Regions from separate parts of the Variovorax trehalosi genome, predicted to be linked through region 3. Evidence: predicted binding sites of a transcription regulator. Region 3 holds the regulator's gene; each other region holds the start of a gene.

Region 1 (10,350 bases), on a different contig from region 3:
GCGCTCGTGGCCGAAGAGTTCGCTCTCGAGCAGGTCCTTCGGGATCGCCGCGGTGTTGATGGCCACGAAGGGCCCGTTGGCGCGCGGCGAATGCTTGTGCAGCGCACGCGCCACCAGTTCCTTGCCCGAGCCCGATTCGCCGGTGATGAGCACCGTGACATTGCTCTGCGAGAGCCGGCCGATGGCGCGGAACACGTCCTGCATCGCGGGCGCCTGGCCGAGCATTTCGGGGGCGGCGACCATGCGCTCTTCGGAGACTTCCTCGCGCTGGCTTTCGTCGACTGCGCGGCGGATGAGTTCAACCGCGCGCGGCAGGTCGAAGGGCTTGGGCAGGTATTCGAAGGCGCCGCCCTGGAAGGCCGAGACGGCGCTGTCGAGGTCGGAGAACGCCGTCATGATGATGACGGGCAGGCCGGGGTGCTTGGCCTTGATCTTGTCGAGCAGGTCGAGCCCGGAGCCGCCGGGCATGCGGATGTCGCTCACCAGGACCTGGGGACCCTGCTGCTCGTCGTCGTCGGCTTGCTCCAGGGCCGCGAGCACCTCGCGCGTGTTCGTGAAACTGCGCGTGGGCAAGTCTTCGCGCAGCAAGGCCTTCTCGAGCACGAAGCGGATCGATTGGTCGTCATCAACTATCCAGATCGGCTTCATGCATCTCCTTGTTGCCGTGCTGCGCTAGGGCAGCGGTATCAGTATCTTGAAATCGGTCCGGCCCGGGACGCTGTCGCACTCGATCACGCCGTGATGCTGTTGCACAAAAGTTTGCGCAAGGGTCAGCCCCAGGCCTGTTCCGCCTTCCCTGCCCGATACGAGCGGGTAGAAGATGCGGTCCTTGATCGTGTCCGGCACACCCGGTCCATTGTCGATGACATGCAATTCCAATGCCAATCGATACCACTGCTTGTTGAATATCACCTGGCGCGCGATGCGGGTCCTGAAAGTGATCTGCGCATCGCCCGCTGCGCGGCGCTCCGCGAGGGCCTGCGCGGCGTTGTGCACGATGTTGAGGGTGGCCTGGATGAGCTGCTCGCGATCGCCGCGGAACTCGGGGATCGACACGTCGAAATCGCGCTCGATGTGCAGGTCGCGCGGAAACTCCGCAAGGATCACCGAGCGCACGCGCTCGCAGACTTCATGGATGTTGACGTCGCCCACCACGTGCGGCCGACGGTGCGGTGCCAATAGCCGGTCGACCAGCGTCTGCAGCCGGTCGGCCTCGTGGATGATGACCTGCGTGTATTCGATGAGGTCGCGCGACTCGACCTCCATCTGCAGCAGCTGCGCCGCGCCGCGAATGCCGCCGAGCGGGTTCTTGATCTCGTGCGCGAGATTGCGGATGAGTTCCTTGTTGGCCTGCGCCTGGTCGATCAAGCGCTCCTCGCGGTCCTGCCGCACCTGCTGTTCGAGCGGCGACATCTCGATGATGAGTTCGCCCTTCTTGTCGCCGTGCGCAAGCGTGACCTGCACCGGCATCAGCTCGTGGTTGACGCGGCGCAGAAAGGCTTCGTAGCGCAGCGTGGCGAAGTCGTTGCTGCTGGCGCCATCGATGGCGGTGCGCAGCACCTGCGGCTCGTGAAAGCAGGCGCCGAACTGCGAGCCTTCGAGCGTGCGCCGCGAGGTGCCCAGTGCGTCTTCGAGGCCCGCGTTGGCGAACAGCACGGAGCCGTCGCTGTTGACCACCGCGATCAGTGTGGACAGCAGGTCGAAGGTCTGAAAGCGCGTGTTGGCGCCGACCGCCTTCTTCCCGAATGCCATGCGATTACTGGGGTTTGTTGGTCGGCAACCGGCCGATTTCCCGGCGAATGCCTGCGATGTCGCTCTCGTTGCGCGCGAGTTCGGCCTTCATTTCGGCCACGCGGTCGAGGTACTTCTGGTAGTTGCGGCCTTCGCTGCCCTGCTTTTCGGGCTCGCCGTTGTTGTATTCCTTCTGCAGCTCGGCCTGGCGGGCCTCGGCCTTCTTGAGCTCGGACTCGAGCACCGAGCGGGCTTCGCCATCCCTGGCGCGCTGGTCGACGCCTTCGACGCGCGGGCTGCCGGCCGGAGCACGCGCAGCGGAAGCGCCCGACGAGCCGCCCGACGACTTCGTCGTGCCGCCGCCGCCCTGGACGACGGTGACATTGCCGCCCTCCATGACCTTGCAGCCCTTCTGCTGGGCGATGGTGGCGTTGTTGGTGTATTCATTGCCGCAGCGCCACACGCGCTCCTGCGAGGACGCCGGCAGGGCGGCCAACAATGAACCGGCCAGGAAAATGAGAGAAGCAGTCTTCATGTGAATCGGTGGGTGGCGCGACAAAGGCGCATTTTCATGCAATTCCGCGCCACCGGTGACAAGATGTTCCGCGTCAAGGAAAAAGGACGGCCGAGGCCGTCCTTTTGTCTTACTTCCCCGTGAGGGGCTCGCTTTACAGCGAGTAGTACATGTCGAACTCGACGGGGTGCGTCGCCATGCGGAAGCGCGTGACTTCCTGCATCTTCAGTTCGATGTACGCATCGATGTACGCATCGGTGAACACGCCGCCCTTGGTCAGGAACGCACGGTCCTTGTCCAGGTATTCCAGGGCCTGGTCGAGGCTGTGGCACACGGTCGGGATCAGCGCGTCTTCTTCCGGCGGCAGGTGGTACAGGTCCTTGCTGGCGGCTTCGCCCGGGTGGATCTTGTTTTCCACGCCGTCGAGACCGGCCATCAGCAGCGCAGCGAAACCGAGGTACGGGTTCATCAGCGGATCGGGGAAGCGCGCTTCGACGCGGCGGCCCTTGGGGTTGGCAACGAACGGGATGCGGATCGAGGCCGAGCGGTTCTTGGCCGAGTAGGCCAGCTTCACCGGAGCTTCGAAGCCGGGCACCAGGCGCTTGTAGCTGTTGGTGCCGGGGTTCGTGATGGCGTTCAGGGCACGGGCGTGCTTGATGATGCCGCCGATGTAGTGCAGCGCGAAGTCCGAGAGACCCGCATAGCCGTCGCCAGCGAACAGGTTCTTGCCGTCCTTCCAGACGGACTGGTGCACGTGCATGCCGGAGCCGTTGTCGCCGACGATGGGCTTGGGCATGAAGGTGGCGGTCTTGCCGTAGGCATGGGCCACGTTGTGGATCACGTACTTCTGCAGCTGGACCCAGTCGGCGCGCTGGACCAGCGTGCTGAACTTGGTGCCCAGTTCCATCTGGCCGGCGTTGGCCACTTCATGGTGATGCACTTCGACCGGGATGCCGAGGGCTTCGAGCACCAAGCACATTTCCGAGCGCATGTCCTGGAAGCTGTCGACCGGGGGAACCGGGAAATAGCCGCCCTTGACCGCTGGACGGTGGCCGGTGTTGCCGTGCTCGTATTCCTTGTCGGTGTTCCACGAGGCTTCTTCGGAATCGATCTTCACGAAGCAGCCCGACATGTCGTTCTTCCAGCGGACGCCGTCGAACACGAAGAATTCGGGTTCCGGACCGAAGAAGGCGGTGTCGCCCAGGCCCGAAGCCTTCATGTACGCCTCGGCGCGCTTGGCGAGCGAACGCGGATCGCGCTCGTAGGCCTTGCCGTCTGCCGGGTCGATCACGTCGCAGGTCAGGATCAGCGTCGTTTCTTCGAAGAAGGGGTCGATGTTGGCGGTGTTGGGGTCGGGCATGAGCTGCATGTCCGAAGCTTCGATCCCCTTCCAGCCAGCGATGGACGAGCCGTCGAACGCGTGGCCCGAGGTGAATTTGTCTTCATCGAAAGCCGAGACCGGCACGGTGACGTGCTGCTCTTTGCCACGGGTGTCGGTGAAGCGGAAGTCGATGAACTTGACCTCGTTTTCCTTGACGAGCTTGAGTACATCGGCGACGGTCTTTGCCATCAGTTTCTCCTGAGTTGGATGGTGGTTAGGAATACGGGAACGAAGGATGCAGTTTCTGTGCCATTGTCGCCTCACGGAATGAGACTTTATGGACGGATGCACCGCTTAAATACGTGCGGGATATCACCAAATAGGTGCATTAACTTTTAACGCACCAATTCTGGGCCAAGCTTGGCATCGAAAGTGTGCAACCCTTCGATCAGTTGGGTATAGGCGGCATCGAGCCGGCCAGGATCGCCTTTGACGCCCAACTCGATGTGACGGCCATACTGAGGGTGATCGACGCTGGGCAGGCTGAACACCTTGATGCCTGCATGAGCTTCCTCGATGGCCTGCATCAGGGGCGTGAGGGTGGCTTCCATCGCACCGAAAACGATCACGGACTTCTCGGCGATGGCGTTGCGGGTGAAAAGGTCGGCATAACGGCTGTCGAGCACCGATTCGATCATCGGCCAGGCCATGACCGGGAAACCCGGCACGAAATGCACATGGTCGACGCTGAAGCCCGGAATCTTGTTGTACGGGTTGCGGATGATCGTCGCGCCCTGCGGAAACACGCCCATGTTCAGGCGGTGGATGTTGTCGGGCCGGTCGGGCTCGTAGACCACGCCCTGCTCCTTCGCCGTGTCCTGCATGCGCTCGCGGATCAGCACTTCGGCTTCGGGGTGCAGCGCGAGCGGCACGCGCAGGGCCTTGGCGGCGCACTGGCGGGTGTGGTCGTCGGGCGTGGCGCCAATGCCGCCGGTCGAGAACACGATGTCGCCCGAGGCGAAGGCGCGCATCAGCGCCGCGGTGATCCGGGTGGGCTCGTCGCCCACGTATTCCGCCCAGCCCAGCTGCAGGCCGCGCGCGGCGAGCAGTTCGATGACCTTGGGCATGTGCTTGTCGGCGCGCTTGCCGGAGAGGATCTCGTCGCCGACGACGATGAGACCGAATGCGCGTGTCATGGTGAACCCCATTGAGAAAGAGCAGCCTGGTTGGCTTCGGCCGTCTCGAGGGCGGGCGTGCCGCCTTCGGCCGAGGCCAGCGCCGCGGCACGCTGCATGCGCAGCTGGGCCAGGGCATCGAGGCAATAGTGCGCGAACCAGAGCGCGGAAAAGGCGAAGACCAGCGTGTAGATCCAGATGGCGATCGGCACCAGCACGAAGAAGGCGGCGGCGAACAGCAGGCCCGAGGCCCAGACGATGCTCGGCGCGGCGCCCAGGTAACCGCACAACACGCCGATGCACAGGAGCGGCAGTCGGTGCGTGCGCAGCAGCGTGGCGCGCTCCTCGGGACTCGCGTGCTCGGCCAGCGCATCGAAGCTCATGACGCGGTAGGTGAGCCAGCCCCAGATCAGCGGCGGAAGGATGAGCACCAGCGGCGGAATGAGCCAGAGCGGCATCGAGACCACCAGCGCCACCAACGCGAGGAGGGTCACGCCCAGGGAACGGGCCACGCTGCCGAGGAAGGAGGCGCCCTTCTTCTGCTCCAGCGAGGGAAAGCGGCGTTCGCCCACCAGCTTGGTCAACGCCGGGGACATCAGCCCCGCCACGATCAGCAGCGACACGACCACGATCAGCGGCGTGGCGGCGAACACCACCACCATCGATGCCAGCACGGAGGTGATGTCGCTGGAGAAAAGTCGCCCGATCCAGGCCCAGAAGCTGGAGAGCAGTGGCCAGGCGTCGAGCACGCCGCGCGTCCAGGCCACAGCCGATTCCCAATAAAAGTAGCCCAGGCCGGCCGCCAGCAGCACCATCAGGCCCAGCGGCAGCAGCGACAGCACGATCACGCGCGGCAGCATGCAGTAGGCGACCGCGCGCCAGAAGGAGTCGAGGAGCAGGCGCATGAGGCAGCGAGGATAACGCCTGGGATCGGCCGCGGGGCGATTCCGGCGGTGAATCAGCCGTGGCCGACCATGCGTTTGAGGCCCAGCCACTGCTGCGCCCAGAAGCCCCGGCCGTAGTCGCGCGTGCGGCCGCCCTCGTCGGGCTCAACCTGGTCGCGGATGCCGGTCGGGTCGTAGCGGTCCTCGAAGTTCGCGGTGTGGAACAGCATGTCCCACCACGGCAGCAACACGCCGAAGTTGTGGCCGCCCAGCGTGCTCTTGCCGTGCGACTCGTGGCCGAGGCCGATGCTGTGGTGCAGCCGGTGAAAGCGCGGGCTGATCCACAGCCGCTCGCCGATGGCGCCGAAGCTGAGCTTCAGGTTCGCATGCTGCAGGCTCTCGCTCAGCTGCGTGAAGGCCACGAAGGCGATGAACTGCCCGGGCGCCACGCCGATCAGCTGCGCCACGATGACGATGAGCGTGTCGTGGATCACGTCGTCGAGCAGGTGGTTGCGGTCGTCGCTCCACATCGTCATCTGGCGCTGCGAGTGGTGCAGCGAATGCAGGCCCCACCACCAGTTGAACTGGTGCTGGCCGCGGTGGATCCAGTAGCCGACGAAGTCGAGCACCACGAGGTAGATGGCGAAAGCCACCACCGGCACGTCGGTCACGCCGGGCCAGACCTCGTCGAGGTGGAAGGTGCCCCACCCCGCCGTGCGCAGGCTCCCCAGCGCGTCGTCGAAGAAAGGCTGCAGCGTGAAGAACAGCGCCAGGCGGAACAGCCCGAGCCGGTGGATCAGCGTGTAGAGCACGTCGATGCGGATCGCATGGCGATCGACCACCGGCTCCACCGAGCGCCAGCGCTGCAGCGGCCCGATCACCGCGAGCAGCACGACGATCTGGATGAAGCCGACCAGCAGCCAGCCGGTCGCGTCGAAGGCGTCCTCGGTCCAGCCGCCCAGGCCGACGGCGTACACCAGCGGCTGCACCGCCGCCTCGAAGAACCAGCCCTGAAGGGCGGAGAAAAGGTCCGTCAACCAGTCGATCACGGCAGAGGTCTCAGGGGTGGGATGCGATCCAGGCACGGTAGTCGGGGTGCTGGCGCAGGGTCTGGAAGCAGAAGCCCTTGGCCTTCAGGCCGACGATCAGCGGCTCGAGGTTGGCCGGCGCCCACGGGTCCTTGCGCGACCAGATGCCCAGGTGCGCGAGCAGGATGTCGCCGGGGCGGATGGTGTCCAGCGCCTGCGTCAACAGCTTCTCGTTGCTGAACTTCTCGCTTGGCAACTCGTCGCCGAGGAAGCCCGCGGGCGCCCAGCCCACGTGCTCGAAGCCGCAGGCCTTGGCCGCCGCCAGCAGCTTGGGCGAGGTCTTGCCGCCCGGTGCGCGGTACAGCGGCAGCGGCTTCTTGCCGGTGATGAGTGCCAGGCGGTCGGAAGCCTTGCTGATGTTGGCGCAGTACTCGGCGGCGGTCCAGGTGAACTCGCGGCCGGCGAACGCGCCCGCCGAGGGCTTCACGCGGAAGGTCGGCGTGGTGCCCTTCAGATCGGCGCGCCAGTAGGTGTGGTCGTAGGTGTGCGAGGCGAACTCGTTGCCCTCGGCCGCCCTCGCCTTCCACCAGGGTGCCCAGTGGTTGTCGAGGCTGTCGCCATCGGTCGTGGTGCGCTCGGCGGCGGCAAAGAAAGTGACGCGCACGTCCTGCCGTTTGAGCACCTCGGCCACCAGCGGTGCGATGCCCATGTGGCCGGTGTCGAAGGTCAGGTAGACCGGCTTTTCGCAGGTGCCGCCCTGCGCCCAGGCGGCGGGGACGACGGCGACGGCCATCGCCAGCGCGACGGCCCGGCTAGATGCGCTTGGCATGGTCGAGGGTCCAGACGCCGTGGGGCGAACGGCCGACGTTGACTTGCCGCACCACCTTCTGCGTGGCCAGGTCGACCACGGTGAGCTTCTTGGCCCAGCGCGAGGTGACGTAGAGCGTCTTGCCGTCGGCCGACACGTCCATGCAGTCAGGGCCACCGGGCACCGCGTAGGTCGCGCTGACCTTCAGCGTCGCGATGTCGATGCGGCTGATGGTGTTGGCCACCCGGTTGCTCACGAACACGCTCTTGCCGTCGCCGGCCGAGCGGAAAGCGTGGGCGCCCTTGCCGGTGGGGATCTTGCCGACCAGCTTGGGCTCGGTGCCGGCCACATCGAACACCTGCACACCGTCGCTGCCGGTCAGGCCCACGAGCAGGGTCTTGTCGTTGTGGATGCCATAGATGTCGGCGGGCATGGCGCCGGTGGCCACGCGCCAGCGGATGGTCTGCGTGGGCAGGTCGACGGCGATCATCTCGTCGCTGTCCTGCATCGTCACGTAGGCGATGGTGCTGGTGTTGTCGATCCAGATGTGGCTGGGCGTCTTGCCCGAGGCGATGCGCTTGGCGAGCTTGAGGTCCTTGCCGTCCCAGCGGTACACGTCCACGTGGTTCAGCCGGTTGCCCGCGGTGACGAACCACTTCATGTCGCGCGAGAACTGCAGCTGGTACGGATCGATGATGCCGTAGACCACCCGCTGCACTTCCGCCGTCTTCGGGTTGAGGAAAGTGAGCGAATCGCCCGCCGAGTTGGCCACGATGACCGACTTCTCGTCCGGCGTCATGTAGATGTGGTGCGGCTCCTTGCCGGTGGGAATGCGCAGCTTCTCGGTCCAGTCGACCGGGTTGATCACGCTGACGTTGGCGTCCAGCGAGTTGAGCACGAAGATGGGGGGAGGTTCGGCCGGCGCGGCGATGGCGGTGTGGGCCATCAAGGCGGTCAGGCAGGAAAACAGGAAGGCCGCGATGCGGCCGTTCGGGCGGGCTGGGAGTCGCAAGGGAAGGTTCCGGGAAAGAGCTGAGGATCTTAACGGCCGGCCCTGAAGGCTGGCTGACCGCTCCGGCCCTGTTTCTCCCCCCTATTTCGGTGGTTTGGCCGGCTTGGCTGGCGCACGCAGCGCCGCGACCTCCTCGGCCGTCAGCCAGCGCCACTGCCCCGGGGCCAGGCCCTCAGGCAGCGAGAGGTCGCCGATGCGCGAACGGTGCAGCCCCTCCACCCGGTTGCCCACCGCGGCCAGCATGCGCTTGACCTGGTGGTACTTGCCCTCGGTGAGCGTGAGCCGCAGGTGCAGCGGGCTGTCGGATTCGCAGGCCGCCGCGCGCACCGGCTTCGGATCGTCGTCGAGCACCACGCCGGCCAGGAGCTTGGCGATCTGCGCCTCGTCCACCGGGTGCTTGGCCGTCACCTCGTAGACCTTGGGCACGTGGTGCTTGGGCGAGCCCATCTTGTGGATGAACTGGCCGTCGTCGGTCATGAGCAGGAGGCCGGTGGTGTCCTGGTCGAGCCGGCCGATGGCCTGCACGCCCTGCACCGCGCCCTTGTTGGGCCGAAGGCGCAGCGGCGAGGGCAGCAGCGTGTAGATGCTCGGGTAGGTCGAGGGCTTCTGCGAGCACTCGGTGCCGGCCGGCTTGTGCAGCATCAGATAGGCCTTCTCGTGATAGGCCCACGGCGTGCCCTGCACGGTGTAGAGCAGGCCTTCGGGGTCGAGGTCTTCGAAGGGGTCCGTCACGGCCTTGCCGTCGATGGTCACGTGGCCTTGTTGAACCAGCCCCGCGCACACGCGTCGCGTGCCGAAGCCCTGGGTATAGAGGATGTCTTGCAGATGCATGGGAAATGAAAAAGGCGGCCGCGCCAGCATGGCACGACCGCCCCTGAGTTTGCAGGATCAGTAACCGGCGGCCAAACCGGTGTTGCGGCGGGGGTCGTTCGCGCCGTAGAAGCGGTTGGCGCCCACTGGCTTGCCGCCCAGCGAAGGCGCGCCGACGATGATCGCCGCGAGGTGGTTGGCCGGCTGCGGCACGCCGAGGTTGTGGCCCATGTCGGTCAGGATCTTGCGGGTGTCGGGGCTGATCGCGAAGGTCTCGACGTTGGTGACGTCGGGCAGCCACTGCTGGTGGAAGCGCGGCGCATCGACGGCCTCTTGCACGTTCATGCCGTAGTCGACCACGTTCAGGATGGTGTGCAGCACCGCCGTGATGATGCGGCTGCCGCCGGGCGTGCCGACCACGAACACCGGCTTGCCGTCCTTGGAGACGATGGTCGGGCTCATCGAGCTGAGCGGCCGCTTGCCCGGGGCGATGGCGTTGGCCTCGCCCTGCACCAGGCCGTACATGTTGGGCACGCCTATCTTGGAGGTGAAGTCGTCCATCTCGTTGTTCAGCAGCACGCCGGTCTTGTCGGCCGTGACCTTGGCGCCGAACCAGTCGTTCAGCGTGTAGGTGACCGAGACCGCATTGCCCCACTGGTCGGTGATCGAGTAGTGGGTGGTGTTGCTGCCTTCATGCGGCGCGACACCGGGCTTGATGTCCTTGGAGACGCCGGCCTTCTTCGGGTCGATGGCGGCGCGGATCTTCTCGGCGTAGCCCTTGTCGAGCAGGCGGTCGAGCGGGTTCTTCACGAAGTCCGGATCGCCAAGGTAGCTGTTGCGGTCCACGTAGGCATGGCGCATGGCCTCGATCTGGTAGTGCACCGATTGCGCCGAACGAAAGCCCAGGTCCTTGAGCGGATAGCCCTCCAGGATGTTGAGCATCTCGCAGATGATCACGCCGCCCGAGCTCGGGGGCGGTGCCGACACAACGCGGTAGCCGCGGTAGTCGCACTCCACCGGCGCGAGTTCGCGCGTCTTGTACTGGTCGAGGTCGGCCTGCGTGATGA
Region 2 (10,350 bases), 190 kb from region 3:
TTTGAACGCGTGCAGCGGCCGGGGCTCCAGCAAACGCGAAATCGTCTTGTAAGGACTGAAAGGGCCCTTTAGCTTTGTCCTGCCGATCAGCCAATGACCGAATACAAGGTCATCGTCATACCTTGAAAGTCGCCACCAAAACCAGCAGGCAGCGAGCAAGACAGCCACGAGGGGGACCCCCACCTGCGCGAGCGACAGCGCCACGAGGACGACAAGTGCGACAGCGCTCGCCAAGGGGCTGGTCAGTGAGCGCCAGACAGAAAGTGCCTTCGGTTTTGCCGCAGCCGTCCATTTTTTTGCTTGTTCCAGCCAGTAAAGCCTGGAGTATTTGGTCGGAACGACGCGCCATGGCCGCTCGTCGAACTCGAATCGCAGTATGGGTGCGCGGGGCCAATCCCGATCGACCCAACGGGCGTAGCACCTGCATGCTTCCACCATCAGCGTTCGACAATCGTCGCGCAGCGTATCGAACATCTCTGGAATTTCGACGCTCGACAGCTGTACGACCCGCTCACGCTCCGGCGTGAGCGACTCCACGGCGTCGAAGATGACGATGCCTCGCCCTTGGACGAGTGCAAACCGCTTGCCATCGCCCATGCCCACCCCGTGGATGTAGTAGGCGGCGGCTCGGTTCTCTCTGTCGACCATTCTGTGGTCGAGGTATTCCGCCACCCCTCTCCGGGGGTGAAGCGCGACCCAGTCGGCAAGCAGTTGATGCTCGGCGGTGAGTTCGGTGTAGCCAGTCGTGGGCTTGCTCTGAAACTCGAAGCTCATGGATGACGGCTCCAGCGAAGGTGTTGGCAAGATGCGTGCGATTTCAGCATGGTTAGCAGACGACTTCCTTCCTGAAACGCATCAAGTCCTTCCATTTTTTCACTAGGCAAGCGCGCGGGATTCGCAGATATTGACCGGGTTTCCCGCCCCTCTGTTGCCTTTCTTCTTCCCTCCTTTGCGGAGCGCGCCCATGTCCGAAACCCAATCCCCCGTTTCCCTCCCCGCCGAAGTCGAACAACTGCTGCAGCGCCTGGGCGTGCCCCGCACCGCCTACACCGGCGGCGAGCTGACGGTGCGCTCGCCGGTTTCCGGCGAGGTGATCGCGCAGGTGCCGCAGACCACGGCGGTGGAAGCCACCGGCGCCATCGGCCGCGCGCACGAGGCCTTCAAGGCCTGGCGCAATGTGCCGGCGCCGCGCCGCGGCGAGCTGGTGCGCCTTCTGGGCGAAGAGTTGCGCGCCGCCAAGCGCGACCTGGGCCGTCTCGTCACGCTGGAGGCCGGCAAGATCCCGTCCGAAGGCGCGGGCGAGGTGCAGGAAATGATCGACATCTGCGACTTCGCGGTCGGCCTCTCGCGCCAGCTCTACGGCCTCACGCTGGCCACCGAGCGCGCCGAGCACCGGATGATGGAAACCTGGCATCCGCTGGGCGTGTGCGGCGTGATCTCGGCCTTCAACTTTCCGGTGGCCGTGTGGTCGTGGAATGCAGCGCTCGCGCTGGTGTGCGGCGACTCGGTGGTGTGGAAGCCGTCTGAAAAAACGCCGCTGACCGCGCTGGCCGTGCATGCCATCGCCGAACGCGCCATTGCCCGCTTCGGCGACGCGCCCGAAGGCCTGCTCGGCCTGCTGCTGGGCCAGCGCGACATCGGCGAGGTGCTGGTGGACGACCACCGCGTGCCGATCCTCTCGGCCACCGGCTCCACGGCGATGGGGCGGCAGGTCGGGCCGAAGCTGGCTGCGCGCTTTGCCCGCGCGATTCTTGAACTGGGCGGCAACAACGCCGCCATCGTTACGCCTTCGGCCGACCTCGACCTCACGCTGCGCGGCATCGCGTTCTCGGCCATGGGCACGGCCGGCCAGCGCTGCACCACGCTGCGGCGCCTGTTCGTGCACGACAGCGTGTACGACCAGCTCGTTCCCAAGCTCGCGAAGGTCTACGGCAATGTGCAGGTGGGCGATCCGCGCGAGGCCGGCACGCTGGTCGGTCCGCTGATCGACCGCGCGGCCTTCGATGGCATGCAGAAGGCGCTCAGCGAAAGCCGCGAGATCGGCGCCAAGGTGCACGGTGGCAACCGCGTCGACGGCATCGGCACGCAGGACGCCTACTACGTGCGCCCCGCGCTGGTGGAGCTGAAGTCGCACGATGGCCCGGTGCTGCGCGAGACCTTCGCGCCCATCCTCTACGTGGTGCGCTACAGCACGCTCGACGAAGCCATCGAATGGCACAACGCGGTGGGCGCGGGCCTGTCGTCGTCGATCTTCACGCTCAACGTGCGCGAGGCCGAGCGCTTCATGTCGAGCGCCGGCTCTGACTGCGGCATTGCCAACGTCAACATCGGCCCGAGCGGTGCCGAGATCGGCGGCGCCTTCGGTGGCGAGAAGGAAACCGGCGGCGGGCGCGAAGCGGGCTCCGACAGCTGGAAGGCGTACATGCGCCGTGCCACCAACACCATCAACTACTCGACGGCATTGCCCCTCGCCCAGGGCGTGACCTTCGATATTGGCGACTGATCGACCCCGGCCCGTTGTTCCTGCCGCGCAGCATTTCGCTGCAGCGGCAAGGCGGCGGCCGCGTGCATCCAAGAAAAACCACCAGGAGACAGAGAAGATGAAGAAGCAACTGAAGACCCTCGCCACCGCCGCGCTGCTCGCGCTCGCATTCGGCAACGCCACCGCGCAGCAGGCCCCCACCGGCGGCACGCTCGACAAGATCAAGGCAAGCGGCAAGGTCGTGCTCGGCGTGCGCGAAGCCTCGCCGCCCATGGCCTACATGCTGGGCGCGGGCGAGAAGTACGTGGGCTACCACGTCGAACTCTGCGAGCGCGTGCTGAAAGACATCACGCCCAACGCCAAGCTCGAATACATGGCGGTGACCGCGCAGAACACGATTCCGCTGGTGCAGAACGGCACGCTGGACATCGGCTGCGGCCCCACCACCAACAACACCGCGCGCCAGCAGCAGGTGGCCTTCGCGCTCACCACGTACGTGAGCGAAGTGCGCATGGCGACCCGGGTCGACTCGGGCATCACCACGTTGGACCAGCTCGCGGGCCGCAACGTGTCGGCATCGACCGGCACCACCGCCGTGCAGCTGCTGCGCAAGCGCGAGCGCGCGCAGAACGTCTCGTACAACACGATGCTGGGTAAGGACCACCTGGAGAGCTTCCTGCTCATGGAATCGGGCCGCGCCGATGCCTTCGTGCTCGACGACAACCTGCTCGCCGGGATCATCGCGAACTCGAAGAACCCGGCGGCCTACCGCATCGTTGGCGATGCTCTGGGCTCCGAGCCGATCGCGCTGCTGTTCCGCAAGGACGACCCGGCCTTCAAGACGGCGGTGGACGAGTCGCTGCGCAAGCTCATGAAGAGCGGCGAGCTCGAGAAGATCTACATCAAGTGGTTCGTGGCCGCGATTCCGCCGAAGAACACCAGCCTCAACCTGCCGATGAGCCCGGCCCTGAAGCAGTTGCTCCTCGAACCCAACGACAAGCCACTGGAAGCCTACGCCAAGTGACAGACGCAGCCGTGTTCTCGCCGGCGCAACGTGTGCGCGCCATCAATGTCTCGGAGATCCTGCGCATTACCGACCATGCCCAGGCGCTCAAGCGCGCCGGCCGCCCGGTGATCGTGCTGGGTGCGGGCGAGCCCGACTTCGACACACCAGAGAACATCCGGCATGCGGCCTCGCAGGCGATTGCGCGCGGCGACACGCGCTACACGGTGCTCGACGGCAGCCCGGCGATGAAGGCTGCCGTGCAGTTGAAGTTCAAGCGCGACAACGCGCTGGACTTCGCGCTCGACGAGATCAGCGTGAGCGCGGGCGCCAAGCAGGTGATCTTCAACGCGCTGATGGCGAGCCTGAACCCGGGCGACGAAGTGATCCTGCCCGCGCCGTACTGGACTTCGTACGCGGACATCGTGCAGATCTGCGGCGGCGTGCCGGTGCATCTGACGGGCAGCGAGGCGAACGGTTTCCGCATCGGCGCGGCGCAACTGCAGGCGGCCATCACGCCGCGCACGCGCTGGCTGTTTCTCAACTCGCCGTCGAACCCGAGCGGCGCAGCCTACAGCGCCGCGCAGCTCAAGCCGATCACCGACGTGCTGCTCGATCACCCGGGCGTCTGGGTGCTGGCGGACGACATCTACGAACATATCCTCTACGACGGCCTCGCGTTCGCAACGCCGGTGGCCGTGGAGCCGCGGCTGCGCGAACGCACGTTGACGGTGAACGGCGTGTCGAAGGCCTATGCGATGACCGGCTGGCGTGTCGGCTACGGTGCGGGCCCGCGTGCACTGATCGCCGCGATGGCCGTGGTGCAGAGCCAGTCGACCTCGTGTCCGTCGTCGGTGAGCCAGGCCGCAGCCACCGAGGCGCTCACCGGACCGCAGGGCATCGTGGCCGAGCGCTGTGCATCGTTTCAACAGCGCCGCGACTTCGTCGTGGCCGCGCTCAACCGCACCCAAGGCCTGCATTGCCGCGTGCCCGAGGGCGCCTTCTACACATTCGCAAGCTGCGCCGGCGTGCTCGGAAGGCGCACCGTCGGCGGCGCGCTGCTGCAGACCGACAGCGACTTCTGCCGCTACCTGCTGCAGGACTTCGACGTGGCGGTGGTGCCGGGCAGCGTGTTCGGGCTCGCGCCGTATTTCCGCATCTCGTATGCGACGTCGATGGCGCAACTCGAAGAGGCGTGCGCGCGCATTGCCGCCGCCTGCGCCGCGCTCTCCTGAACCTCTTCATTCCACTGGAACCCTCATGACTTCCTCCCGCACCGGCGGCCAGATCCTGGTCGACCAGCTCATCACCCACGGCGTGCAGCAGCTTTTCTGCGTGCCCGGCGAAAGCTTCCTGGCCGTGCTCGATGCATTGCACGACGCATCGATCGACGTGACGGTGTGCCGGCAGGAGGGCGGCGCGACGATGATGGCCGAGGCGCAGGGCAAGCTCACCGGCAAGCCGGGCGTCTGCTTCGTCACGCGCGGCCCCGGTGCCACCAACGCGGCGGCGGGCGTGCACATCGCGCACCAGGACTCGACGCCGCTGCTGCTGTTCGTCGGGCAGGTCGCGCGCGACGCGCTCGGCCGCGAAGCCTTCCAGGAACTGGACTACGGCGCGGTCTTCGGCACCATGGCCAAGTGGGTGGTGCAGATCGACGATCCGGCGCGCGTGCCCGAGCTGGTGTCGCGCGCTTTCCATGTCGCGACCTCGGGCCGGCCCGGTCCGGTGGTGATCGCGCTGCCGGAAGACATGCTCACGGAAGCCGCCGTGGTGGCCGATGCGCTGCCCTATGCCGTGACCGAAACTCATCCCGGCGCGGCGCAACTGGCCGAGCTGCAGCAGCGCCTGTCGCAAGCGCAGCGGCCGGTCGTCATCCTGGGCGGCAGCCGCTGGTCCGAAGCCGCGACGCAGCAGTTCGCGAAGTTCGCCGAGGCGTATGCGCTCCCGGTGTACTGCTCGTTCCGCCGCCAGATGCTGATGTCCGCCGATCACCCCTGCTACGCAGGCGACCTGGGGCTCGGCGCGAACCCGCGCATGCTGGCGCGCATCCGCGATGCGGACCTCGTTCTGCTGGTGGGCGGGCGTCTGTCGGAAGTGCCGTCGCAGGGCTATGAGCTGTTCGCGATTCCGCAGCCGAAGCAGGCGCTGGTGCATGTGCACGCCGACGCCGACGAGCTCGGCAAGCTCTACCGTCCGGCGCAGGCCATCCACGCCACGCCGCAGGCTTTCGCCGAAGCCGTGACCACGCTGCGTCCGGCGTCGCCGCCCGTGTGGCAGGCCGAAACGAAGACCGCACGCGAAGATTTCCTCCGCTGGAGCGACCCGGCCCCGATCCGCATCCCCGGCCCGCTGCAGATGGGCGAGGTCATGCAGCACCTGCGCGAGGTGCTGCCGGCCGACACCATCTTCTGCAACGGCGCGGGCAACTTCGCGACCTGGGTGCACCGCTTCTGGCCGTTCCGTGCGTTCGCGAGCCAGCTTGCGCCGACCAGCGGCTCGATGGGCTACGGCCTGCCGGCGGGCGTCGGTGCGAAGCGCCTGTGGCCCGAGCGGGAGGTGGTCGTGTTCGCGGGCGACGGCGATTTCATGATGCACGGGCAGGAGTTCGCCACCGCCGTGCAGTACGGCCTGCCGATCCTCGTCGTGCTGCTGGACAACGGCATGTACGGCACGATCCGCATGCACCAGGAAAAGCACTACCCCGGCCGCATCAGCGCCACGCAGCTGAAGAACCCCGACTTCCGCGGCTACGCCGAGGTGTTCGGTGGGCACGGCGAGCGGGTGACGACAACCGAGGAGTTCGGCCCCGCGCTGGCGCGTGCACGTGCCAGCGGCAAGCCGGCGATCCTGCATTGCCTGCTGGACCCCGAGGCGATCACGCCGGCCAGCACGCTGCAGTCGATCCGCAAGGCGGCGCTGGCGGCGGGCTGAGCGTCAGCGCAACCCGCCGACGTAGCGGGGTGGCGGCGTAGGCGGCGTTCCATCGGGTTGCCGCGCCGCCAGCCGCGCGGCGCGCGCCAGCGGCTCCATCGCCTGCTCGAGCCGCGTGGCCAGCTGGTCGAGTTCCTCGTCCTTCGTTTCCGCCGCGTGCGCGCGCGTCATGCGCACGATCTCGGCGGCGTACTCGGCATTGGTGGCCATCCATTCGGTGTCGGTCACGCGCCCGTGCTTTCGCCGCAGTGCCACGTGAAGACGGGCTGCAAGCGCGATGCGTTCGCTTTCGGACATGGATGGCATGATGTCTCCCTCGGGTGGTCAGGCTCCCAGGTGTTCACGATGCTGAGCAAGATCGAGGCCCAGCTGCTCGCTTTCGGGGTCGACGCGCAATCCGACCAGCACATGCACCAGGAACAGCACGATCGCCGTTCCCGCCGCGCTGTAGATCGCCACGCTGCCGACGGCGATGGCCTGCGTCAACACATTGCCGGCCGAGCCCGAGATGCGCGCATCGGCGAACACGCCCGTGAGCAGCGCGCCCACGATGCCGCCGATGCCATGCACGCCGAACACGTCGAGCGAATCGTCCGCGCCCAGCATGTGCTTCAGGCCCGTGGCACCCCAGTAGCAGGCCAAGCCCGCGATGGCGCCGATGGCCAGCGCCGAGAGCGGCGTGACGAAGCCGGCGGCCGGCGTGATCGCCACCAGCCCGGCCACGAGACCCGAGCAGAGCCCCAGCAGCGAAGGGCTGCGCCGCACGATCCACTCGCCGATCATCCAGCTCATCGCACCGGCCGCCGCGGCGATGTGCGTGACCAGCATCGCGAGGCCCGCGCGCCCGTCGGCCGCGACCGCCGAGCCCGCATTGAAGCCGAACCAACCGACCCACAGGAGGCCGGCGCCCATCATCGTCATCGCCAGGCTGTAGGGCTCGAAGGCCTCTCGCCCATAGCCCTTGCGCGGGCCGAGTGCATAGGCGCACACCAGTCCCGCGATGCCCGCGTTGACGTGCACCACCGAGCCGCCCGCGAAGTCGAGCGCGCCCATCTGCGCGAGCCAGCCGCCCGGCTCCCAGACCCAGTGCGCGATGGGCGCATAGACCAGCACGCTCCACAGCAGCGCGAACCACAGAATCGCCGAGAAGCGCATGCGCTCGACGAAGGCGCCCAGCACCAGCGCGGTGGTGATGATCGCGAAGGTGAGCTGGAACATCGCATAGACCGACTCGGGCACGTTGGGCGCGACATGGCTCACCGCGATCTGCCCGGCCTCCTTCAGGTATTCGAAGCCCGAGAACCAGAAGCGCTCGGTGCCGCCGAGCCACGGCCAGCCCGGAGTGAACGCCAGCGAGTAGCCCAGCGCGAACCAGGTGAGCGAGACCGCCGCGGCGATCGCCACGACGGCCGCCATGGTGGCCAGCACGTTCTTGCGCCGCACCATGCCGGCATAGAAGAGCGCGATGCCGGGCAGCGTCATCAGCAGCACCAGTGCGGTCGACGTCATCATCCAGGCGGTGTCGGCCGCGTTGATGGAGGCTTGCGGGACCAAGGCCATGGCAGTGCGCTTCTTCGAGTTGTCGGGTGTGGTGCCACGTGCACGAGTCGTGCCACATCGTTAACCACCAGAAACACTTTCGTTTGCGAATCGGCCATTCGCAGTAAGGCAAAGCGGGTAATTCCCAATGCACTGGTGCGGTGCAGCACATAAAGTCTGCGCACTCGCGAACGGGCCCTGCTCGTGCTGCCGAGGGTCCGAGGAGACAACTTCCCCTTCAAAAAGAAAAATCCTTCAAGGCTCCGTACGAGATGCCACTTCGAACTTGAAAGGCGCCGCTGGTCGGCGCCTTTTTTATGCCCGCTCGCCGGGTGATGAAGGTCGATTTCTACCTGGCTGAATCCGCGGATTGCGTACGCCCAGTGGATGATTGGTGCTACTTATTTGGTAGCAACCTGACACTGGAAGCCGGCACCAGATAAAAAAGCCCCCGCACTTTCATGCAGGGGCTTTCTCGTTCCAGGGAACGTGGGCGGTTGCCTATTCCTCGACGAAGGCTTCCTCGCGTTTTGCCTTGATGGACGGCAGCAGCACGATGCACAACAACAGTGCTGCAGCCACCAGCAACCCGGCCGACAGCGGCCGCGTGACGAACACGCTCCACGCACCGCGCGAGAGCAGCAACGCGCGCCGGAGGTTCTCTTCCATCATCGGCCCGAGGATGAAGCCCAGGAGCAGCGGGGCCGGCTCGGTGCGCAGCTTCAGGAACAGGTAGCCGACGAAGCCGAAGATCGCGACCATCCACACGTCGAAGGTGTTGTTGTTGGTCGAGTACACGCCGATCGCGCAGAACAGCACGATGGCGGGGAACAGGAACTTGTAGGGCACCGTCAAGAGCTTGATCCACATGCCGATCAGCGGCAGGTTCAGGATGATCAGCATCGCGTTGCCGATCCACATCGAGGCGATCAGGCCCCAGAAGAGCTCCGGATTGCTCGTCATCACCTGCGGGCCGGGCTGGATGTTGTGGATCGTCATCGCGCCCACCATCAGCGCCATCACGGCGTTGGGCGGAATGCCCAGCGTCAGCAGCGGAATGAAGGAAGTCTGCGCGCCGGCGTTGTTGGCCGACTCGGGCGATGCCACGCCGCGGATGTTGCCCTTGCCGAAGGGCACTTCGCCGGGGCGCATCTTGATCTTCTTCTCCAGCGCATAGGCCGCGAAGGCCGCCAGCAGCGCACCGCCGCCGGGCAGGATGCCCAGCGCGGAGCCCAGCGCCGTGCCGCGCAGCACCGCGGGCGTCATGCGCTTGAAGTCGTCCTTGGTGGGCCACAGGCCCTTGACCTTGTGCGTGAAGACTTCGCGCTCGTCATCGGGCTGCGAGAGGTTGCCGATGATTTCGCCGTAGCCGAACACGCCCATGGCGATCACCACGAAGCCGATGCCGTCGGTGAGCTCGGGAATGTCGAAGCTGAAGCGAGCGACACCCGAGTTGACGTCGGTACCCACGATGCCGAGCAGGAGGCCCAGCACGATCATTGCCACCGCCTTCAGGAGCGAACCCGAAGCGAGCACCACGGCGCCGATCAGGCCGAGCGTCATCAGCGAGAAGTACTCGGCCGGGCCGAACTTGAAGGCCAGTTCGGTCAGCGGCGGCGCGAAGGCCGCCAGGATCAGCGTGCCGATGCAGCCCGCGAAGAACGAGCCCAGGCCCGCGGCCGCGAGTGCGGGGCCTGCGCGGCCCTGCCTTGCCATCTGGTAGCCGTCGATGCAGGTGACCACCGAGGACGACTCCCCGGGCAGGTTCACCAAAATGGCGGTCGTGGAGCCGCCGTACTGCGCGCCGTAGTAGATGCCGGCCAGCATGATCAGCGCCGACACGGGCGGCAGCGCGTACGTGGCGGGCAGCAGCATCGCGATGGTCGCGACCGGGCCGATGCCCGGGAGCACGCCGATCAGCGTGCCCAATATGCAGCCCAGCAGGCAATACAGCAGGTTGGTGAAGGTGAAGGCAACGCCGAAACCGATGGAAAGGTTGTGGATCAGGTCCATGGGGTTCTCTCCTCAGCCCGAAATGAAAGTGGGCCAGACCTGGATCTGGAGCTTGAGCGCCCAGATGAAGGCCACGTAGCTGCCGGCCGCCAGGATGGTGGAGAGCACGAGCACGTCGCGCAGCTTGAACTGCTCGCCGGCCATGCTGGAGATGATCGTGAGCGCGTAGATCGCGATGATCATTCCCATCGCCGGCAGGCCGATGCTGGGCAGGCCGCCCAGCAGGATGCCGAATGCGAGGTTGGCACCGAGCACGAAGGCCAGCGGCTTCCAGGCCCATTTGCCGATCTTGTCGCCATCGGTGGTTTCCACCACCATGGCCTGGAACATGATGACCACCCCGAGGATGGCCAGCAGGATGCCCAGCATGAGCGGGAAG
Region 3 (10,350 bases):
GATCCTGCTGCTGTCGGCGGTGCGGCTCCTGTGGCGGCTCGCGCACCGCCCGCCAGCGGTGCCGGCGCAGGTGCTGGCCGCCATGCCGCGCTGGCAGATTGCGGGCATGCGGGCGAGCCACGCGGCGATGTACCTGCTGTTCTTCGCGGTGCCGCTGTTCGGCTGGGCCTACACCTCAGCGCTGGGCATTCCGGTCGTGTGGTTCGGGGTGCTGCCGCTGCCCGACTTCGTGCCGTTCGACAAGGACCTTGCCGAGGCCATACTCAAGCCGCTGCACAAGGCGAGCGCCTTCACGCTGGCCGCAGTGGCGCTGCTGCACACCGCGGCGGCGCTCAAGCACCACTGGATCGACCGCGATGGTCTTCTGAAACGCATGTGGCCCGGACCGCGCCACTGAAGGAACCTGCTGGATGACGCGCCTCTTTCTCCCGATCCTGCTGACCCTGGCGGCGGCCATGCCCGCCGCCGCCGAACCGGGCGCGAAGCTGATTGCCGACAAGAGCCATATCGCCTTCGTCAGCAAGCAGATGGGCGTGCCGATGGAAGGCGCCTTCAAGAAGTTCGACGCGCAAATCGCCTTCGATCCGAAGAAGCCCGAGGGCGGCAGCGTCGCGCTGCAGATCGATACCGCCAGCGCCGGCTTCGGCGTGCCGATGAGCGATGCCGAGCTCCCCAAGGCGCCGTGGTTCGACGCCGCCAAATTCCCGCAGGCGAGCTTCCAGTCGAGCGCCATCAAGGCCCTGGGCGACGGCAAGTTCGAGATGGCGGGCAAGCTCACCATCAAGGGCACGTCGAAGCATGTGACGGTGCCCTTCACGATCGCACCGGCCGGCGGCAACTACGCGGTGGCCACCGGCTACTTCACCATCCAGCGGCTCGACTACAAGGTGGGCGACGGCGAATGGACCGACACCTCGGTGGTCGGCAACGACGTGCAGGTGCGCTTCAAGCTCACGCTCGCGGGCCTCGGGCCGCTCTGAGCATCGATCTTTCTTCCGATTTCATTCCCATGTCCCACACCCCCACCGCCATGAAGAAACTCCTCCTCGCCTCGGTGCTGTCGGCCACGGCCCTCCCGTTCACCGCCATCGCGCAGGAATACACGGCTCCCGCCGTGGCCGCCAAGCCCGCGGGCGGCCCCGTGAAGAACGGCAACTACGTGATCGACCCCACCCACACCTTCGTGATGTACGAGATGGGCCACTACGGCACCACCACCAACCGCGGCCGCTTCAGCACCAAGGACGGCTCGGTGCAGATCGACGGCACGGGCACAAGCGGCAAGGTCGACATCACGATGGACATCGGCACCATCAACACCGGCGTCGACCTGCTCAACCGCCATGTGCAGAGCAAGGACTTCTTCAACGTCGCCGAATTCCCGACCGGCCGCTTCGTGGCCGACCGCATCGACTTCAGCGGCGACAAGGTCGTCGACGTGCCGGGCACCCTCACGCTCATGGGCCAGACCAGGCCGGTGACGCTGAAGGCCGTGCGCTTCAACTGCTACCTGAACCCGCTGATCAACCGCCAGGTGTGCGGCGGCGACTTCGAGACCACCGTGCAGCGCAGCGACTGGGGCATCAACTGGGGGCTGAACTTCGGCTTCGAGAACAAGGTGAAGCTGCTGGTGCAGGTCGAGGCGGTGAACGTGTCGGCGCAGTGATCTCCCCCACCGACACCAAAGAAATCCATCCATGACAGAACACGCACGCTGCCGCTGGGCCCAGGGCGATCCGTTGATGCAGGCCTATCACGACGAGGAATGGGGCGTGCCGCAGCACGATTCGCGCATGCTGTGGGAGATGCTGATGCTCGAGGGCTTCCAGGCCGGGCTCGCGTGGATCACCGTGCTGCGCAAGCGCGAGGCCTTCCGCGAGGCCTTCGCGAACTTCGATCCGAAGAAGGTCGCGCGCTTCGGCGAGGACGACATCGCGCGCCTGATGGCCAATGCCGGCATCATCCGCGCGCGCGCCAAGATCGTGGCGACCATCGAAGGCGCACGCATCTACAACGAGATGGCGGCGCGCGGCGAGAGCTTCGACGACTTCTGCTGGTCGTTCACCGACGGGAAGGTCGTGAAGGGCGACGGCAAGAGCTTCCCGACCCAGACGCCGCTGTCGGAGCAGGTCTCCAAGGAAATGAAGCGCCGGGGCTTCAAGTTCGTCGGGCCGACGATCGTCTATGCGTGGCTGCAGGCGGTGGGCATCGTCAACGATCATTCGCTGGGCTGCTTCCGGCGCACGGCGCGTTGAACGAGTATTGAACGGATCTCTGTCAGGTCACCACCATGAGCAACATCACCATTCCATTGCTGGGCATCGCGGGCGCGATGACCGTCGGGGCCATGAGCCCGGGTCCGAGTTTCGTCATGGTCGCGCGCACGGCCGTGACTTCGCGCAGCGACGGGCTCGCGGCAGCGCTCGGCATGGGCGCGGGCGGACTCGTGTTCTCGATTGCCGCGCTGGCCGGGCTGCAGGCGGCGTTTCTCGCGGTGCCGGGGCTCTACCTTGCGATCAAGGGCCTCGGCGGCGCGTACCTGATCTACCTGGGCTTTCGCATCTGGCGCGGCGCGCGGCAGCCGCTCGCGATGACGCAGGACACGGACGCTTCGCCTCGGCAACAGGGCCGCGGCGGACGCACCTTCCTGCTCGGGCTCGCCACGCAGGTCAGCAACCCGAAGACGGCGGTGGTCTACGCGAGCATCTTCGCGGCCTTCCTGCCACGCGAGGTGCCGCTGGTGCTGGCGCTCGCGGTGCCGGCGGTCATCTTCTGCATCGAGACGGGGTGGTACGCGATCGTTGCGCTCGCCCTCTCTTCGGCGGCGCCGCGCTCGGCCTACCTGCGCTACAAGACCTGGATCGACCGCGCGGCCGGCGGCGTGATGGGGTTGCTGGGCCTGCGACTCGTGTGGTCGGCCGTGCGCGGCAACTGATCCAGCGAAGCTAGAGCAAGCTCTCCGGCGTCAGCGGCGCCAGCAGCTCGAGCATCGTGCGGTCCCAGAAGCCGGAGTCGGGCTCCTCGTTCAGCACGGTGGTCTTGCCCGCGTCCTCGCTGACCCACTCGATGTGCGACTCGCCGCTGCCTTCGACGAAGCGCAGCCGGTAGGCGCCCTGCTGCTTGAGCACATCGATGAGCTTGAGCGCCTGCTGCGCCATCTCGGCGCTGCGGATGAAAAGGCCGATCTCGGTGTTGTAGGTCTCCGAGCGCGGATCGAAATTCATCGAGCCGACGAAGAGGATGCTGCGGTCGATCACCGCCGACTTGGCATGCAACCGGCCCACCGAGGTGCCGAACAATCCCAACCGCACGCTGCGCCGCGTGCGGTTGGTGCTCAGCTCATAGAGGTCGGCGCCGAGCTTGAGCATCTCGGGCCGGTAGCGGCGGTAGGCGGTGTGCACCAGTGGCTCGTCGGTGGCGGCCAGCGAGTTGGTGACCACGCTGATCTTCACGTTGCGCCGACGGATCTCCTTCATCACCTCGAGCCCCGCGGCGCCCGGGATCAGGTAGGGCGAGACGATGGTCACCTCGCTGCGCGCGCGGCGCATCTGCTCGACCACGTTGTAGCGCACGCTGTCGACATCGAGCAGCGGCACGCCGCCGTACGACGCTGTCTTGCCGATCACGCGATCGGGTGAATCGGCGTACGCCTCGGCCAGGGTCCAGATCAGGCCGAGCTTGCCGGCGTTCAGGTCGTCGGCCATCGGGCTGTAGCCGAGCAGGTCGTTGGGCGCGGGCTTCGGCGGCGGGGGCGTGGTGTCGGGGCCGGTGGCGATGTCGAAGCGCTTCTGCAGCTCCTCGCGCGAAAGATCGCTTGTGATGAGCGACTGGACCGGCCGCACGTAGACGCTGTTCCAGTACTGGTCGAACAGCACGCCCAGGCGCGGGATCAGCGCACCGGTCACGAAGGTGTCGAGGTCGATGAAGTTCTCGCCCGAGGTCCGCGTGAAGTACTGGTTGCCGATGTTGCGCCCGCCCGCCACCGCCATCGCGCCATCAGCGATGAAGAGCTTGTTGTGCATGCGGCGGTTGACGCGGCTGAAGTCGAAGAGCGACGCGGCAAAGCGCTTGAGCAGGCTGCCGCGCCCGGCCGGGAACGGATTGAAGAGGCGCACCTCGACGTTCGGCGTGGCGGCCAGGCCGAGCAGCAGCTCGTCTTCGCCAGAGGTGTACAGGTCGTCCATCAAGAGGCGCACGCGCACGCCGCGCTGGGCGGCATCGCGCAGGGTGCGCAGCAGGTAGCGGCCGGTCTCGTCGTTCTCGATCTGGTAGTACTGCACGTCGAGCGTGCGCTGGGCACGGCGTGCGAGCTGGATGCGGGTGTCGAAGGCGAAGTCGCCGCCGGGCATCAGGCGAAAGCCGCTGAGGTCCGGATCGGGCTGCGAGGCCAGCGCGATGCGGCCGAGCGCGGTGTCGGTCGAGACGGCGATGGTCTTGGTGGGCGGGCGCGGTGCCTCGTCGGGCAGGGTGGCGCAACCCGCGAACAGCGATGCAGCCACGATGGCGAAGACCCAATGCCCACAGCGCGACAGCAGGCGACGGGTCATCGGTGGCTTTCTACAGGGCCTTGCGCAGATTCGCGGGCGCGATGCGCAGCGCCTCGCGGTACTTGGCCACGGTGCGGCGCGCGCACTCGATGCCCTGCTCCTTCAGCATCTCGGAAATCTGGCTGTCCGACAGCGGCTTCTTGATGCTCTCGGAACTCACGAACTGCTTGATGAGCGCGCGTACCGCGGTGCTCGACGCATTGCCGCCGGTCTCGGTGCCCAGCGCCGAACCGAAGAAGTACTTGAGCTCGACCGTGCCGAACGGCGTGGACATGTACTTGGCGGTGGTCACGCGCGAGATGGTCGACTCGTGCAGGCCCAGCTCGTCGGCGATCTCGCGCAGCACCAGCGGGCGCATCGCGAGTTCGCCGTGCACGAAGTAGCTCTTCTGCCGCTCCACGATGGCGTTGCTCACACGCAGGATGGTGTCGAAACGCTGCTGGATGTTCTTGATGAACCAGCGCGCCTCCTGCAGCCGCTGCGACAGCGCCTGGCTGCCCTCGCCCTTGTGCGACTTGAGCGCGCCCGCGTAGATGTCGTGCACGCGCAGGCGCGGCATCACCTCGGGGTTGAGCATGACGCGGAACTTGATGTTGGTGCCGCGGCCGGTCTTGGTGACGATCACGTCGGGAATGACGATGTTGCGCTCGACGTCGACAAAACGGCGACCCGGCTTGGGCTCCAGGCGCGCAATGATCTGCAGCGCCGAGCGCACCAGCTCTTCGTTGGTGCGGGTGAGCGTGGCCAGGCGCTTGAAGTCGCGCCGTGCGAGCAGTTCCATCGGCTGCTTGCAGATCGCGATGGCGGTCTTGCGGATGAGTTCTTCGTCCTCGGTCTCGTCTTCGCTGGCGAGCGCACGCAGCTGGATGCCCAGGCACTCGCCCAGGTCGCGCGCGCCGACGCCGGCGGGCTCCAGGCTCTGCAGCAGGCCGAGCGCCACCTGGAAGTGGTGCACGAGTTCGTCGAACTGGTCGTTGTCGTCGCCCGCCAGGCCCGAGGCCAGCGCGGGCAGCGAGTCTTCGAGGTAGCCGTCGTCGTTGAGCGATTCGATCAAAAAGCGCAGCGCGGCACAGTCGTTTTCATTGAGGCGCAGGCTCAGCGCCTGGCGGTGCAGGAACGACTGCAGCGATTCCTGGCTGCGCGCGAGCTCGGTGGCATCGGCGCGTTCGTCGTCGCCCAGGTTGTTCTGGCGCGCGGGCGCGTCGCTGCCCCACTCGCTGTCGTCGGGCGCCATGTCGACGGTACCGTCGCCTTCCCAGTCGGGCTCGCGCTCGGTGATCTCGGCGGCGGGGCCGTCGGTGTCGGGTGTCGAGGTGGTTTCGGTCGCGGTCGTCGCGCTGCTGGTCGGGACCGGGGCGAAATCGCCTTCACCGGTTTCGCCACCGTCGTCGCGGGGCACCGGCGTGTCGACGGCATCGAGCCCGAATTCCTCGCGCGCCGCTTCTTCCGCGGTGCGCTCGAGGAACGGGTTCTCGTCCAGCATCTGCTCGACCTCCTGGCTCAACTCGAGCGTGGAGAGCTGCAGCAGCCGGATCGACTGCTGCAGCTGTGGCGTGAGCGCCAGATGCTGCGAGACGCGAAGGGACAGCCCTTGCTTCATGAAGAACCCGACCTTCCCTTACATGCGGAAGTGTTCGCCCAAGTACACCCTGCGTACTTCGGCGTTGTCGACGATCTCCGAGGGTGTGCCTTGTGCCAGCACGTGCCCGTCGCTGATGATGAAAGCGTGATCGCAGATGCCCAGCGTTTCGCGCACGTTGTGGTCGGTGATGAGCACGCCGATGCCACGTTCCTTCAGGAAACTGATGATCCGCTGGATCTCGATCACCGCGATCGGGTCGATGCCGGCAAAGGGCTCGTCCAGCAGGATGAAGCGCGGCTGCGTCGCCAGCGCGCGTGCGATCTCGACGCGGCGGCGCTCGCCGCCCGAAAGCGCGAGCGCGGGCGAATCGCGCAGGTGATCGACGCGCAGGTCGGTCAGCAGCTCGGACAGGCGCTCCTCGATGTGCTTCTTGGAGAGCGCCACCACCTTGCCGCTCTCGTCGGGCTCGCGCTGCAACTCGAGCACGGCACGCACGTTTTCCTCGACGGTGAGCTTGCGGAAGATCGACGCTTCCTGCGGCAGGTAGCTCAGGCCCATGCGCGCACGGCGGTGGATCGGCATGTGGGCGATCGGCTCGCCGTCGATGGTGATCTCGCCTGCGTCGGCACGCACCAGCCCGACGATCATGTAGAACGACGTGGTCTTGCCGGCGCCGTTGGGGCCGAGCAGGCCGACGACTTCGCCCTTCTGCACGTCGAGCGAGACGTCCTTCACGACGGTGCGGCTGCCATAGCTTTTCTGCAGGCCGCGCGCGACCAGGCGGCTGCCCGGGACGTTGTTGGCTTCCTGGATTCCGGCGGTTTCGATCACTTGCGCCCTTCTCCCTCTCCACTCAGCGTGGTGGTCGAGCGCAAGCCGGTGCCTGGCGCGGGGGTGGGAGCCGGTGCCGCGGGCTTCGCGCCGGCCGGGGTCGAGGCGCCGGGCTTCGGCGCGGTGGCGGCCTTGGGCGTGAGGATGGTCTTGACGCGGCCGGTAGGGGTCGATGCGTTCACTGCCGTGTTCGGCGGCACGGTCGAGCCGTTGACGGTGTAGGTGTCGTTGCTCTGGTCGTAGACGATCAGCGCGCCCTGGCTTTCGTCGTTCGGCGTGGCGCCGAGCAGGCGGCGCATGGTGGCGTTGCGGATGAACTTGACGTTGTCGGCGCGGCTGTCGTACTCGATGACTTCGGATTCGCCTTCGATCCACTCGTCGGGCGCATTGCGCTTCTGCTTGTAGTAGGCCCGCTTGCCGGGTGCCGCAGTGACCACGCCGTACTGGTAGCCCTCGGCATCCTGGCGCACATCGAGGCGCGCGCCGCGGATGATGATCGTGCCCTTCGTGACGAGCACGTTGCCGGTGAACACGCTGGTCTGTTTCAGGTCGTCGTAACGCATGGCGTCCGACTCGATGTTCATCGGCTTGCTGCGATCGGCGGTCTCGGCCAGGACGCCCGAGACGAGGCCGGCCAGCAACAGCACGCCGATGGCCAGGCGGCCGATGCGACGGATGAGGGGGGTGTTGTGTGGGTAGGAGGGCAATGTCATAGAGGCACGAAACTTGCTCTGAACCATTGTATGCGGCGGAGTAACACTAGTTCACAGCGCCGATGAAAAAGGCCCGCCAAAGCGGGCCAGTTGTCCCTCTCGGGAAACACCGCGGAACCGGCTCCGCCGGGCCGCAGGTGTCGCCCCTGCAAGGGGGTGGGCGCAGCGGACATGAAGTGCCGCGCACCCTGGGGGTCAGCCCTTCTTTGCTTCGCCGACCAGGAAGTTGACGACCTGCAGCACGTTGGTCATGTTGCCGGCGGTCTCGCCATCCACATACCAGCGGCCGGCCACGGCCATTGCCGGCACGCCGGCCACCTTGTAGGCGTCGGTCATCTGCGAGGCGCGCTTGGCCTTGCTGGCCACGCCGAACGAGGTGAAGACTTCCTTGAACTTGGTGCCGTCGATGCCGTTGGCCGCGACCCAGGCAATGATGTTGGCGTCGCCATTCACGTTCTGGCGCTGCTTGTGGATCGCGTTGAAGACCTTCGGCTGGAATTCATCGACCTTGCCCAGCGCCTCGAGTGCGTAGTACAGGCGCTGCTTGGCTTCGACGTCGTTGCCCACGAAGGGCACCGGGATGCGGCGCAGGACCACGTCCTTCGGCGCCGTCTTGGCCCAGGCTTCGAGCGACGGCTCGAAGTCGTTGCAATGGGGGCAGTTGTACGAGAAGAACTCGACCACTTCGACCTTGCCGGCCGGGGCATCGACCGGCACGCGCTTGTCGAGCACGAGGTACTGGGAGCCGGCCTTGGGCACCTTGGCCTGGGCGTGGGCCGGGTTGGCGGCCAGCGAAAGCAGCCCGAGCGAAGTGGCGGCCAGCGAAAAGTCACGACGTTTCATTGAAAGGGTTCTCCTGTTGGTACGGCAGACTGAGCCGGGGCGCGGCGAGGAGTTCCTCGCAAGCGGTCACACGGCGCACCCGGGGCGCTGAATGGTGGCGGCAAATGCCGCGCGGCGAAGCTTAAGGGCTATTCGTGGCAGCCGCTTGATCAGCGCTGCACGCGGACCAGGGCCGATTCGAGGCCGCCGCCGTCGAGCCTCTCCTTGAGGCGGTCGGCGTCGTCCTTCTTGTTGAACGGACCCGCGCGCACGCGGTAGACCGTGCGGCCGGCCTGCTCGCGCTCGGTGACACGGGCCTCGACGCCCATCAGCGAGAGCTTCGCGCGCTGGGCCTCGGCGTCGTCGGTGGTGCGGAAGGCGCCGGCCTGCACGAAATACATGAACGGGTCGGCGCCCGAGGACGATGCCGCGGCACCGTTGTTGGCGTTGCTGCTCGGCGCGGCGGACGCCACGGTCGTGCTGCCCGACCCGGTGCCCGCGCGCGCGCGGGCGAGGTCGCCCAGCGGATCGTTGGACGCCGGCAGCGCGTTGGCCTCGGCCGGCACCGGCGCGGCACGCGTCGGCTTGGGCGCGACCACCACCGGCACCGGTGCGGCGGCCGGGGGCGGCGTGCCGGGCGCGACGGCGGTGGTGCTGGTGGCCGGTTCGCCGGTGACCGGGTTGACCGGACCGGTGGCGGCCGGCGGCGTCGGCCTGGCGGCACCGGCCTTGCCGGCCAGCGGTGCATTGGGGTCCCAATCGCGGTTCTTGCGGGCTTCGGCTTCGTCCTGCTCGGCGCCGCCCTTCTGCGTCTTGGTCACGAACGGGATCGGCACTTTGGTCACATAGACCGCGATGCCCAGCGCCACGCCCAGGCCGATCACCAGCCCGATGATCAGGCCGATGACGATGTTGCCGCGTTGTCTGGTTGTCTTCTTCATGGGAGTGAGGTTCACATCTTGTTCGGCGCACTGACGCCGAGAATCGCGAGGCCATTGTGCAGCACCTGCGCGGTGGCGGCGACAAGCGCCAGGCGGGCCAGCTTGACCTGTTCGTCGTCCACCAGGATGCGCTCGGTGTCGTAGTAGCTGTGGTAGCTGGCGGCCAGTTCGCGCAGGTAGAAAGTGACGTCGTGCGGGGCGAAATCCTTCGACGCCGCGGTGAGCATGGCCGGGTACTTGGCCAGCAGCAGCATCAGCGCCTGCGCTGGAGGGCTCTCGAGCGGCGACAGGTCCACATCCTTCAGCGTGGCGGCATCGCCACCCCAGCCGGCCAGCACCGAGCAGATGCGCGCATGCGCGTACTGCACGTAATAAACCGGGTTGTCGTTGTTTTTCGTCACCGCGAGGTCGACGTCGAAGGTGTACTCGGTGTCCGGCTTGCGGCTCAGGAGGAAGAAGCGCACGGCATCGGTGCTGGTCCACTCGATCAGGTCGCGCAGCGTGACGTAGCTGCCGGCGCGCTTGCTGATCTTGACCTCTTCGCCGCCCTTCATCACGCGCACCATCGTGTGCAGCACGTAGTCAGGATAGCCCTCGGGAATGCCTTCGCCCGCGGCCTGCAGCCCGGCGCGCACCCGCGCGATCGTGCCGTGGTGGTCGGTGCCCTGGATGTTCACGACCTTGTGGAAGCCGCGCTCCCACTTGGCGATGTGATACGCGACGTCGGGCACGAAATAGGTGTACGTGCCGTCCTTCTTCTTCATCACCCGGTCTTTGTCGTCGCCGTAGTCGGTCGACTTGAGCCAGAGCGCGCCGTCTTCCTCGTAGGTCTTGCCGGCGGCCACGAGCTTGCCCACCGCGGCCTCGACGCGGCCGCTCGTATAGAGACTGGACTCGAGGTAATAGTTGTCGAA

Evidence for each region. The regulator sigma-54, encoded in region 3, starts transcription at its own class of promoters, with help from an activator protein. The targets are predictions, from matches to a motif close to TGGCANGNAANCTGCTTT.
Region 1: the regulator sigma-54 is predicted to act here: its motif matches at 3,861-3,878, upstream of glnA (type I glutamate--ammonia ligase).
Region 2: the regulator sigma-54 is predicted to act here: its motif matches at 8,017-8,034, upstream of ACSFA7_RS16515 (ammonium transporter).

What each region holds. Positions count from the first base shown of each region.
Region 1 is NZ_JBPJZG010000015.1:19,309-29,658, reverse strand. It holds gene ntrC (nitrogen regulation protein NR(I)) at 1-648, opposite strand, end outside; gene glnL (nitrogen regulation protein NR(II)) at 673-1,752, opposite strand; gene ACSFA7_RS33145 (hypothetical protein) at 1,757-2,266, opposite strand; gene glnA (type I glutamate--ammonia ligase) at 2,400-3,815, opposite strand; gene ACSFA7_RS33135 (competence/damage-inducible protein A) at 3,962-4,762, opposite strand; gene ACSFA7_RS33130 (EI24 domain-containing protein) at 4,759-5,646, opposite strand; gene ACSFA7_RS33125 (sterol desaturase family protein) at 5,700-6,674, opposite strand; gene ACSFA7_RS33120 (polysaccharide deacetylase family protein) at 6,685-7,482, opposite strand; gene ACSFA7_RS33115 (YncE family protein) at 7,466-8,473, opposite strand; gene ACSFA7_RS33110 (pseudouridine synthase) at 8,555-9,304, opposite strand; gene ggt (gamma-glutamyltransferase) at 9,362-10,350, opposite strand, start outside.
Region 2 is NZ_JBPJZG010000004.1:172,938-183,287, forward strand. It holds gene ACSFA7_RS16485 (hypothetical protein) at 1-774, opposite strand, end outside; gene amaB (L-piperidine-6-carboxylate dehydrogenase) at 965-2,503, shown strand; gene ACSFA7_RS16495 (amino acid ABC transporter substrate-binding protein) at 2,601-3,506, shown strand; gene ACSFA7_RS16500 (pyridoxal phosphate-dependent aminotransferase) at 3,503-4,720, shown strand; gene ACSFA7_RS16505 (thiamine pyrophosphate-binding protein) at 4,746-6,419, shown strand; gene ACSFA7_RS16510 (hypothetical protein) at 6,423-6,725, opposite strand; gene ACSFA7_RS16515 (ammonium transporter) at 6,744-7,979, opposite strand; gene ACSFA7_RS16520 (tripartite tricarboxylate transporter permease) at 8,460-9,971, opposite strand; gene ACSFA7_RS16525 (tripartite tricarboxylate transporter TctB family protein) at 9,984-10,350, opposite strand, start outside.
Region 3 is NZ_JBPJZG010000004.1:363,482-373,831, reverse strand. It holds gene ACSFA7_RS17375 (cytochrome b) at 1-397, shown strand, start outside; gene ACSFA7_RS17370 (YceI family protein) at 411-980, shown strand; gene ACSFA7_RS17365 (YceI family protein) at 1,031-1,666, shown strand; gene ACSFA7_RS17360 (DNA-3-methyladenine glycosylase I) at 1,698-2,255, shown strand; gene ACSFA7_RS17355 (LysE family translocator) at 2,291-2,935, shown strand; gene ACSFA7_RS17350 (phospholipase D family protein) at 2,946-4,547, opposite strand; gene rpoN (RNA polymerase factor sigma-54) at 4,558-6,147, opposite strand; gene lptB (LPS export ABC transporter ATP-binding protein) at 6,166-6,960, opposite strand; gene lptA (lipopolysaccharide transport periplasmic protein LptA) at 6,957-7,673, opposite strand; gene ACSFA7_RS17330 (thiol:disulfide interchange protein DsbA/DsbL) at 7,869-8,516, opposite strand; gene ACSFA7_RS17325 (SPOR domain-containing protein) at 8,666-9,436, opposite strand; gene argS (arginine--tRNA ligase) at 9,448-10,350, opposite strand, start outside.